2 linked regions of the Prochlorococcus marinus subsp. marinus str. CCMP1375 genome follow. The protein of the gene in region 1 interacts with the protein of each later gene in a pairwise test. Links are inferred from orthologs where the notes say so. Each region holds a gene or a part of one and is shown on either strand. Other genes may lie near its edges.

Region 1 (6,559 bases):
TGGTCGAAGGAGCTCTAATAGGTTGAAGCTTTGCTCCCTAGGAGCTAAACGAAGGTGCCTTTTAAGAGAATTCCTTCTGAGATGGGAGGATGAAGAGCGTTTGAACGTCACGTCCTTTTTGCTTTTATGACATAGATCCTCTAGTAGATTTTCCAAAATCTCTAAGTTCTGCGGTTTTTATTCGGTTTCTTGTTTGCTTTTATGACGATATGACCAAAAAAAACCGGCTTGATGTTCACTTGCTGACTAAAGGGCTTGCTCCATCAAGGGAACAAGCTCAAAAACTTATTAGAGCTGGCAAAGTTAGAGATGCTGTTGGAAACATTCTTGATAAACCTGGTCAAGAAGTTAGTAAAGAACTTGAGATCATAGTTCAGTCTTCTCCAAGATTTGTTTCCCGCGGTGGTGAAAAATTGGATGCGGCTCTTACTCAATTCCCTATAGAAGTTTCAAAAAGGATTTGTATAGATGCAGGTATTTCAACAGGGGGCTTTACTGACTGTCTTTTAAAGAGAGGAGCATCGCTAGTTTATGGAATTGATGTTGGATATGGACAAATTGCATGGACCCTTAGGAATGACTCCAGGGTTGTTTTGAGAGAAAGAACAAATATACGCTATTTAAAACACTCTGATTTGTATGGCCCTTCAGATCCTTTACCAAGTCTTGCAGTAGCTGACCTTTCATTTATTTCCTTAAGAATTGTTCTCCCAGCAATTAAATCTCTTTTGCAAAAGAGTAAACAAGAGGCGTTGCTTTTGGTTAAACCCCAATTTGAAGTTGGCCCTGAAAGAGTTGGAAAAGGAGGCGTTGTAAGAGATGCTCAGTCTCATATGGACGCATTAAATGCAATCATTGATTTTTCAAGGTCGAAGGATTGGAAGACCAAAGGCGCGATTGCTTCACCTATCAAAGGTCCAGCAGGTAACCATGAATATTTGCTTTGGCTTAGCAATGAAGGAGTTGAGCAAAAACTAAATACAAAAAAATTAGTTGTAGATACTTTGAACTTAAAGAGCTGAATCGTCAGATTCGCCTGTCCGAATTCTTAGAACAGTTTCAATAGAAGAAACGAAAATTTTCCCGTCACCAATTTCTCCTGTTTTTGCAGCTTCTGCAATTGCTTTAATAACTCCATCAACACTTTCATCAGCAACAACAACTTCTATCTTTAGTTTCTGAAGAAATTCAACCGTAAATTCAGATCCTCTGTAACGCTCTACTTGTCCTTTTTGTCGCCCAAAACCCCTAACCTCACTGACCGTCATGCCAACTATGCCAAGATTGACAAGGGCTATTTTTACATCTTCAAGCTTAAAAGGCCTGATAATTGCTTCTATCTTTTTCATGTACAAAACTCAGATTGCATAAATAATTTTAATGAGTTTTCACTAGTTTTTGCTTAAAAATGAAACGGATGGTACTGAATTGAGTATTAATCCAGCTTCCATCGCATCATTAGCAAGCATTTCTGCATTGTCTTTAGTGAGCATTACTTCTTCAGAAGCAATTGCTTCCCATTGACTGGCTTCAAAATGAGTTTGGAGCCAAAGCATTCCATGGATACTGGCAGCTCTTATGTGCGCGTTATCATCGGAGTGAATCAGCAAGATGTCCATGGAAAAATTATCTGTTGCACCTATTAGCGCCTCTAGCGAGAATAATGTTTGTAATTGATGATACATATTTGTGGTTTTAGTTTTAAATTTCCTAAAATTTGCTCCTATTAAGAAAATTAAGGCAAATCTCAGTTGTAAATCTTGTAATTAATCAATAAAGAATTATTTTTTATGTGTAAGCAGTAGGTTTTTTGTGACTATTTCAGAGAAATCAAATGAATCTGAGCTTTATGGAGAGCGATTTATTTCTGATGCAGAGATAGTTTGCTTCCCTAATCCAAGTCCCAATCGGACCTATGAAATCTCAATAGAACTTCCAGAATTTACTTGTCAATGTCCCTTTTCTGGTTATCCAGATTTTGCGATTATTCGATTACTTTATCAACCAGGTGAAAAAGTTCTCGAACTTAAGTCTATGAAACTTTATGTTAATAGTTTTAGGAATAGAAAAATTTCACATGAAGAAGTTGCGAATAAAATGCTCGATGATTTTGTTGCAGCAGCTAATCCTTCTTGGATGCAATTAGAAGCTGATTTCAACCCTCGAGGCAATGTTCATACTGTTGTAAGAGTAAGTCATGGCTTAAAGAACAATTGTTAATCATAAGCTGCTTTTATTATTGAATTGAATTGATTTGCAAAACCGGATAAATTTCTATTAGATAAGCCCCCAATATGCATTAATCTACTTTCCTCTTCTTGAATTATCCAAAGTTGCTTTGTTGAGATAATACTAAATACACTACCAATTAAACTTATAGCAAATCCTAAATAAACAATTGGCACACCAGGATCATACTTTAGAAGTATTCCACTACTTGGAATAACATCAATAATGCTTATTTTAGATGTACCAATCAAAATTGGATTGCCATTAGGCCGCCCTATTCCTGCTGGGTTCCCTTCTTCACTGAAAAATCTTACTGGCCCTTGCTCACTTGAGAGTGTTAGAAGCAAAGGTTTAAGATCACTATCTGGCATCTGAGGTAAAACAATTCCCCAAACTTGATCTCCTAATTCATCTATTTTATTAAGAGGGAATTGTATTTTTGGACTGTTATTTATTTGAATAGTTATTGCTGCTAGTGACCAGTCGGCTTGATAAAGAGTTATGCCTTGAAAGCGTAAAGGATGATTCACACTTATCTCTTCATATATGCTTTTATTAATATTATTGTTATGTAATTCTAGCTTTGATCTAAACTGCTCGGGCTTACCAGTAGGATCTCTATCAATTTTAAAATCAGTCAATTTAACACTTACTTTACTTATTCCATTAGGACTAAGTAGATTTAATGATCGTTCTGGCGCAAGAAATTTTTCTAACCTTTGCCCTTTTAATACTCCATAAGTTGCTCCAATAATTAGTAAAATTAGTCCGAAATGAACTAAAGGTGGGCCTACTCTTCCTATTAGGCCTTTGCGAGCTGCTAAACGAGAAGATTTAATTTTTACTTGCCATCCATTATTTTCTAGATAATTCGCTAAGGGGTTTATTCCATTATCATTCTTCTGGATTCTGAAACTTTGCGATATCGCTAACTTTTGGATTTGTTTAGGCTCTTTATAATCAATCCAATCAATTGCTTTTTTCAGAGATGGCCATTGTCTTTTCCAGCTACAAATAATTAATGAAAAAGATAACCAAGTAAGAAGAAATAAGAACCAAAAACTTGAATAAACATGATCTAATTGTAATTGGAGTAATAAATCTCCATTAATTACTCCAAGAAATCTTGTAACTTCATAATTTTTTAGATAACTTTCTGCTTTTTCTCCTTGCGGTAGTGCAGTCCCAAGTGCACTACCTAGTGCAATTAGAATTAATAAAACAATGGCAACTTTCAGACTTGATAACCAATTAATGATTTTGCGTAAATATTTCATTTTTTCAAGACCATCGTGCAAAGAGACTCAATAATCCAGTGGTTAGAAAGATTACTCCGCTTAAAGATGGGATCCATCTAGTAATTGCCCGTATAGACAAAAATTTTGGAACTGCAGCAGCAGTGGTTCCTGCTAATAGCAAAGGAATTACTTGTCCTGTGCCAAAGCATGTAAGTAGTACGACTCCTGTTGCGGGATTGCCTTTATCAGCTATCCAAGTAAGGAGAACAGCTAAAACAGGAGTCGTACATGGTGAGGCTGCTAAACCAAATGTGAGGCCTGCTGCAATTGGAGCCAATGGTTTTGGTACTTTCCCCAACCAAGTGTCAAATTCAGGAGCATTAGGGAGCTGGAGCTTTAAAAGTCCCAATAAGTTGAGACCCATCAAAATTGTAATTAAGGGAACTATTATTCCTATTTCTGAGGGCAATTGTCCGTAAAGCTTCCCGAACAAACCACTCAGACTTCCTAGTATAACTAGAGAAAGAACAATTCCACTACAAAAGATTAGGCTTCTGATGAAGGGATTTTGTTTTTCGTTGAATCCAGCTAAATATGCAACAGTAACTGGTAAAAGTGATAATGAGCACGGCCCTAGACTTGTTAGGAGACCGCCAGTAAAAATTATTATTAAGGTTAATGGGCCAGGAGATTGCAAACCATGGCTAATTAATTGCTCACTACTGAGAGCTAAATCTGATATAGCAAAATCTAGAAAAGAAATAGAGAAGAGTGGACTGAGTATTTAAATTTTAACTAGTTGAGTTTCTTTTGAACTTTTATTCCTCCAATAAAACCAGTTGACTCTAAAGAACATCTGACTAATAAACTGCCAATAATAAAACTAGAAAGCAATGAGTTCCCTCCATAGCTAATGAACGGTAGAGGAAGTCCAGTTGTTGGCATTGAACCAGAAGTGACTGCTAAATGAAAAATGGATTGTCCAATTAGCATTGTGGAACAACCAATTGCAATTAATTTGGAGTAATTATTGCGACTCCGTAATGAAATTCTTAGGCCTAGAAAGGCAATGAGGATGAAAAACATTATGAGCATAAATGAACCGGCGAAACCAAACTCTTCTGCAAAAACTGCAAAAACAAAGTCTGTATTAAGGAAAGGAAGGTATAGAAGCTTTTGAGTTGAAAGACCATATCCTTCTCCAAATAAACCTCCAGAGCCTATAGCTAAAAGGCTTTGTATTAATTGATATCCATTTCCTTGAGGATCGTCCCAAGGGTTTAGAAATGATGTGACGCGTAAAAGTTGGTATTGATTTGTTGCAATACTGAAAGTTCCAATTGATATTCCTAAGAATGCTGCTGAAAAAAGATTTTTTAGACTGACTCCTGCCGATAGAGCCATCATCCAGATTAGTATTCCTATCAGAGCAGCGGTGCTTAGGTTAGGTTGCTTAAGAATAAGAAGAATTAATGTTCCGAAAAGACTTAGCTCTAAGAACTTCTTGCCGTTATTTAGACGTTCCCATTGTCCAAAAAGATTAGCGGCTTGAAGAATTAAGAAGGGTTTCACCAATTCAGACGGTTGAATCGTTATGGACCCAATAATTAGCCACCGAGAAGAACCATTAATATTACTTCCAAAAACAAGTGTTGCTCCAACTAATAATAAACAAATTAAAAGGCAACTTTTCGACATCTTTAGCCATTTGCGAAGGCTTATTGAGATGGTCAACCAAGCAAATCCCCAACTTGTTAAGAGCCAAATCATTTGACGTTTGATGAAATATGCACCATCTCCCATTTCTTTACTTGCTACCCACCAACTTGCCGAGCCAAGAATAAATAGACCTGAAACACTCCAAAAAATCATAAGGGCTAATAATAATCTTGCCTCAGACGGCCACAGTTCCCATTGAAGAGGTATAAACCTTTGCCAGAATGGAATTATATCTACTTTTCTTGCAAGGTAGTCTTGAGATATCTTTCTAGACAAAGCGCCTCGATCAATCCTTTTAATTGTTGGACTTCTCAAAGTGTTGTGTTAAATGGACTCCTTCTATTGAGACGTTGAAAATGGAATTTGCCAAGTACTTTTCAAAGACAGAATAGTTTTTTGAAACGGATTAGGAAATATTTTTTATGTGATTTGAGCAATAGCTTTAAATTATGTCCCTTTTCAAATATAGATTTGAAAATCAACATTATTTTTTAGTAAGCGTTTTGACCTTTATAAGAAAAGGTTGCTTTTAGATTTTTATAAATTAATAACTGAGGTTTGCCTAAATAATCTATTCTTTAGGAATCATGATTTTCTTCGTCGAGATTCGTGCGTTCATTCGAGAACATCGTAAAAGAAATCAATGTTTTAAGGGGCTTTGAAACTCTATACCAGTTTTTTTACCTGCTGCATGGTAGATTCCGCGGGCCTTTGGAGCATCGGAGCCTTTGCTGGCATCCAGGCTTGTTAAACATTCAGAGCACTTTCCTGAGGGAGAGAGCTTATTGTCTGCAAATCAAGTGGCCAGTAAAGAACTAAAGCCTTCAATTGATGTTGAGTCTTCTCAGGAAACTGTGGGAGGTTCATCCACTGAATATGTGTCGCTTCAGCTGCGCATTTTCAAGATGACATTGGTTGTAACAGCCTTTTCAGTGCTTTTTACAATCATATTTTTTGATTTCCATGCTGCTATGAGTCTTCTTGTAGGAGCTTTTTCAGGAATCCTTTATTTGCGATTACTCGCTAAAAGCATTGGATCACTTGGAAAGGAATCATCTTCGGTCAGCAAATTTCAATTGCTAGTTCCTGTCTTACTGATTTTGGCAGTTATCAAACTGCCTGAACTTCAGCTATTACCTGCTTTAGTTGGTTTCTTGCTTTACAAACCATCTTTGATAATTCAGTTTTTGATTGAGCCTTCTGCTTAAACAATCCGCTGAAAATTAATCTTGGTGGTATTTGGGCTTGACCAAGACACAATGTCGCTTTAGCGACTATTAATTTTTTAAAAATGGGTACCTCTCCATTTGTTTTACCTTTTGCTGCATTAGAGGTTGGTCAACACCTTTATTGGCAGATAGGGAAGTTAAGGA
Region 2 (5,336 bases), 970 kb from region 1 along the record:
TCCAATTGTTCTAAAAATTTTGGTGCAATCGTAAGCAAATCACAGCCTGCTAATTCTAAGATTTCATCTATATTTCTAAAACTTGCTCCCATTACTTCAGTCTTATAATTATTTGACTTATAATAATTAAAGATCTTAGTTACAGAAACTACACCTGGATCTTCTTCTCCAGCATAAGAGTCCTTCCCTGTTTCTGCTTTATACCAATCAAGTATACGACCTACAAAAGGTGAAATAAGTGTCACACCTGCCTCTGCACATGCAACTGCCTGAGAAAAGCCAAATAACAACGTTAAATTACAATGAATACCCTCACTTTCAAGAACTTCAGCAGCCTTAATCCCTTCCCAAGTTGATGCAACCTTAATCAACACTCTTTCTTTAGAAATATCAACTTTTTTGTAAAGATCAATGATCTTTCTTGCTTTATTAATAGTTGCCTGCGTATTAAAACTCAATCTTGCATCAACTTCAGTAGATACTCTCCCAGGAATAATTTTAAGAATTTCTTTTCCAAAGGTTACACATACCTCATCTAATGCTTCATCAACTACTTCTTTTGCTGATGCAAATGATCCAACTCTTTGCCTTGAAGCCTGAAGAGATTTATCAATTAAATTTTGATATGCAGGTATCTGAGCTGCCGCAAGAATTAGCGAAGGATTAGTAGTTGCATCTTGTGGTTTAAATGTTCGAATCGCTTCCAAGTCACCCGTATCTGCAACAACAACAGTCATTGAAGAAAGTTGATCAAGAAGACTGGTCATGATTTCTACTATTCACATTCTCATTTAAGTTAGCGATATTTCATTATGATTTCATCCTTATATATTCCTTTCAAGAGTCTTAGCTTTTTGCTGACAAGAAATCTACCTGCTGATTTCGCGGAGGGATCCTCTCAATAACAATCAAGCTTTCAATGATTTTTTTAGCCACAGGGACTGCAACCGTAGAGCCATAGGCATGAGGTCTCTGTGGTCCATCTACAGCAACGACGACTACAAATTTAGGAGCTTCTATTGGCAAAACAGCAACAAAGCTACAAATCTTCGAGTTGTAATTAATACCATCTTCTGTTTGATCTGCAGTCCCTGTTTTTCCACCTATTCGGTAATTCTTAATTTTCACTCCCTTCCCACTACCTTCTTCAACCACAGATTCCATCCATCCAAGAACCGTTTTTGTAACTTCAGGGCTTAAAAGTGTTTTATTCTTTAAAGATAAGTTCTTGTGCGTCAAGTCTTCTGAAGAAAAGTCCTTTTTAATATGAGGGGTTACTAATTTACCTCCATTAGCAATTAGGGCATGTAATTGTACTAATTTCAGAGGTGAAATAGAAAATCCTTGTCCATAAGAAGCAACTGCTTGATGAATAGGCTGCTTAACAAATAATTCTTTATCTTTCATATGCCCAGAGACAGCTCCAGGGAGATCTGTCTCTGGTATTTTGTTAAGTCCCAATTTATTTAACCACTCCCAATATTGAGATGGGCCGAGTTTTTGAATGATATTTACCATTCCAACATTGCTTGAAACCTGAAGAACTTTTCCAAAACCAAGAAGTCCATTAGGCTTTTTGTCCCAATTCTTCAAAGGCCATCCCCCTATTTTGACCACCCCAGCGTCATAAACAGTCCCATTAGGTTCGATTACCCCCTCCTCAAGCGCTAAAGCAAGGTTTATAGGCTTAAATGTCGAGCCAGGTTCAAATAGTTCTTGAACTGACCATTCTTTATATAAAGAAGAAGAATAATTCCAATATTTATTAGGGTCATAAGTTGGAGTTGATGCTAAAGCTAATAGCTCGCCATTATTGACATTCATCACAATTGCTACTCCCTTTTTAGCTTTCCAATGAATAATCTGTTCGCGCAAAGCACTAAGAGCAACTTCTTGAAGCCGTGCATCAAGAGTTAACTGCAAGTGCATATCATCTACAGAAAACACTCCGGATTCGATATCATTAGGGAAAGGTGTTCCATCTCTACCGAATCTATAACTTCTGGATTTTTCTCTTCGAGAAAGCTCTTTATTTAAACTTAACTCGAGCCCAGCCTGAGGTACACGATCATAATCAAGAAAACCCACTACATTTGAGAACAAATCATTTTGCGGATAAACCCTTTGAGGATAAGCTTCTAAGTCCAATCCATTGATTCGGAGATCTTGTACCTTTGCTGCAAGGTCAGAATTTAAGCCTTCGATTAATTTCACTCCAGATTTTTTACCATAAAACATTTCAACCATTTTCTTTTGCGATATAGGTAGCAACTCTTCTAGCTTTACAGCCACCTCCTTTGGCTTACGAAAAACGCTTTTAGGGTCTCCTGAAAATTTAAACTTTGAAGGATGTGCATAAATTCTGAATCTTTTTTCATCAAGTGCCAATAACCTCCCGCGACGATCAACGATAGAGCGCCTTTTCCCAATGGGTTCTACCTTTTTTGTTTGATAACCGCGTGCTCGTGCTTCTAAAGCAAGCCCCTGAACAAGTTGAAGATGCGCAAACCTTCCCATCAACCCAATAAGAGTCAAGCAGAGTATTGAGAATGTAAGTTTTAATCTATAAGGTGGAATTGGAGAAAGCGAAGCAACACGCTGTCGCTTCTTTATAGGGATTTTTGAACGTTGATTTCTTCTAATAGGCATTAGTATTAATAACCGTTCGTAATTGGGTAAGAAGCAGGAGTTAATTGATCCTTAATAGTTGCAACAAAATCTTTAAAAGGAGTTTTTTTATATTTTGGCAGATCCACATAAAGCAAATGTGATGACTTAGTGGCAACCATAGAATTTGGTATAACTACTCTCTCTAAAAAATGTCTCTCTAAGGTAGCTGTTGACTCTTCAAGCCTATGGCTCAAATCTCGAGTAAGATGCAATCTGGAAAAATTTAATGTCCAAAGATGCTGTGAATGTAGTGTCAGACTTGTCATTACCGTACCGGAAAGAAGTACTCCTACCAGCGCTCCATCAATACCTCTATGCAAACTTGCAAGTAAAGGGTACTTTCTTAAGACATTCGGAGTAGAAAAAGGTCCTCTAAAAAAAGGTAAAACTTTTTTTACTACACTTCTCTTAGAGATCATTCTTGAACTTGAATGATTTAAGTAGGCCACCACCCATACTTTGTAATGTATTTAAGTCAAACATTATCTTCATAGCCATGCAAGCTAAATATCAAAGCTATTTAAATAAACTTACTATTAAGCACTTAATATCAATAAATTAGCAAATGTTACTCCGTTCCATAAAGAATGCATTAATACACATGGTAAAAGACGTCCTGAACTTAAACGTAATAAAGCAAGGCCAATCCCTAATACAAATAAAGGAGGCATTTCTCCAACACTTAAATGAGCCAAAGCAAAAATCAATGCACTAACTAATACAGATAAAACTCGTCCCTGCTTTTTAACTAATGCAGGAAGCAGTACCCCTCGAAAAATCAGTTCTTCAAACAAAGGTGCCATGACAACAGTAGTAATTAAAAGAATTGATAGAGCAGAGTAATTCTTACTGCTTAAAACCATGTCAAGCAAAGGGTTACTACCACCAGGATCTCCAAAGAACAGGGTCGTCAGCCAACTGACTAATAAAACAAATGGCATTACCATTAACCATCCTTTCAAAGCATCTACTGCTGATTTTGCAAAAGACCTACCCCCCCATTGCAACCACTCCATAGATAAAACTTTGATTCTCAAATGACTAATTTGTTGTCGAAGAATTATCAATGGGGGAACAGTCATTGCAGCATATCCAATTAATACTTTTAAAGACTCCTTAACGGGACTAGCAATTTCTCTGGTTATCAAATCGCTAAAAGGCATTGCAATCAAAGGTGAAACAAGCTCACCTAAGACAACAAAGCCTCCTGCAATCAGAAGAACCATGTCAACAGTAGACAAAGGTAAAAAATTTATCTCTGGCCAAGGGGAGTTTGCATTCCTTAAATAGAGCCAACCTTGTCTCAGAAATAAAAGAAGTCCCATCAAAATTGCCAATAAAGGCAATAGCTGACTGAAAAGTAATCTAAAAGCCATATTTCTTGACACTCTTTCGTCAACACAAATATCAGGTTCTCCGCCGATTGCAAGACAAGACATTCTGTATAACAAAGGGTCGCTTTGTTGATCTTGAATCCTGTCAATTAATATTTGGAAGTTATCTTTCTGGTCAAGACTATCTAATAAGGTTTCCCTAACAGTATTTAAATCTTTTTCCTGAAAGGTGTCGGCAAGTAAAGACCGCTTTTCATCTTCTGAAATTGCTAAAGTAGCCAGTAAAAGCCTTTCTCTATTGCCTGTTTGGCCTTGATCTAACTCGCGTAAAGTATTTTTCAATCCTAATTCCGGATCTTCTCCAACCAACAAAGGACTGATGGAATTTGGCAAAGATGGATAGGCAAGAAGAGCTATCTCTCTTTGATTAAGTGCAAGCTTGGGGGTAACAGAAGGCCTGTCAAAGCTTTCTTGAAGACCGCGTTGCCAGATTAGGATGGTTAGAAGAAGAGAGAGAATGGCTAAGAAGACTTTCCATCTAGGCATGTTTTTTTTCTGCATGAAATACACTCAAAGAAACGAAATGAGCAAAAAGCAACCCTCATTCCCTAATCAAGATTAGGTTGACAGTGTATCCATCGGATGAATTCGTAAAAAACCTCTGCCAATGACTTTACGCCTTCTATTAATACGTCATGGTTTAAGCAGCTACAACCTTGAGCATCGCATACAAGGTCGGAATGATCTTTCAACACTTACTACTAAAGGAACCCTTCAAGCCTCAAAAGCTGGTGAATCTCTTAGATCGTTACATATCCATGCGGTCTACACTTCTCCATTACAAAGAGCAGCAGATACGGCAAAGGAATTGATAAAGAATCGTAATGGAGAACTAATTCCAATTTTAGACAATGATCTTCTAGAAGTTGACTTGGAACCATGGAGCGGTCTTACCATTGATGAAGTAAAAAACAAATTCTCTGACTTATATTCGACCTGGAAACACCATCCAAAAGAACTCATTCTTCATAGAAAAAATGGTAATAGCTATAAGCCAATCAAAGAATTAATGGATCAAGCAGAAAGATTCTTAAAGAAAATAATTTCTACTCATCACCCAGACAAGAATGAAACTGTATTAGTTGTAGGTCATAACGCAATACTTCGTTGCCTCATTTTGAAAATGTTTAAAGAACCAGCTGAAGGCTTTAGGAGGATCAAATTAGACAATTCATCTATATCAGTATTCAACATAAATACTGATATAGAAAACAAAGCTGAGTTTCAAGTTGAATCTCTTAACAGCACATCCCATTTAACACCTCAAATACC

Evidence for each region. Proteins that work in one complex are often made in the same cells at the same time.
Region 2: the proteins of PRO_RS07885 (region 1) and PRO_RS02640 interact in binary tests that used the Escherichia coli proteins (3 or more experiments, as listed by UniProt). The link is inferred for Prochlorococcus marinus subsp. marinus str. CCMP1375 from one-to-one orthologs.

Annotation. Positions count from the first base shown.
Region 1 is NC_005042.1:1,464,830-1,471,388, reverse strand. What follows is about bases 3,383-6,280. They hold PRO_RS07885 (FtsW/RodA/SpoVE family cell cycle protein), read right to left. Parts: upstream 5,502-6,280; coding sequence 4,263-5,501; downstream 3,383-4,262. Other genes in these bases: PRO_RS07880 (ATP synthase subunit I), read left to right, coding at 5,972-6,280; PRO_RS07890 (cytochrome c biogenesis CcdA family protein), read right to left, coding at 3,511-4,164; PRO_RS07895 (cytochrome c biogenesis protein ResB), read right to left, coding at 3,383-3,506. In the rest of the region: PRO_RS07920 (hypothetical protein), read right to left, coding at 1-111; PRO_RS07915 (TlyA family rRNA (cytidine-2'-O)-methyltransferase), read left to right, coding at 210-1,022; PRO_RS07910 (P-II family nitrogen regulator), read right to left, coding at 1,011-1,349; PRO_RS07905 (hypothetical protein), read right to left, coding at 1,392-1,619; queF (preQ(1) synthase), read left to right, coding at 1,813-2,220; more of PRO_RS07895, read right to left, coding at 2,217-3,382; more of PRO_RS07880, read left to right, coding at 6,281-6,394; atpB (F0F1 ATP synthase subunit A), read left to right, coding at 6,478-6,559.
Region 2 is NC_005042.1:491,040-496,375, reverse strand. What follows is about bases 249-3,225. They hold PRO_RS02640 (peptidoglycan D,D-transpeptidase FtsI family protein), read right to left. Parts: upstream 2,650-3,225; coding sequence 847-2,649; downstream 249-846. Other genes in these bases: PRO_RS02630 (CPBP family intramembrane glutamic endopeptidase), read right to left, coding at 3,207-3,225; PRO_RS02635 (hypothetical protein), read right to left, coding at 2,655-3,089; PRO_RS02645 (transaldolase), read right to left, coding at 249-767. Also shown: more of PRO_RS02645, read right to left, coding at 1-248; more of PRO_RS02630, read right to left, coding at 3,226-4,565; PRO_RS02625 (histidine phosphatase family protein), read left to right, coding at 4,672-5,336. UniProt on the Escherichia coli protein: Essential cell division protein that catalyzes cross-linking of the peptidoglycan cell wall at the division septum. Required for localization of FtsN.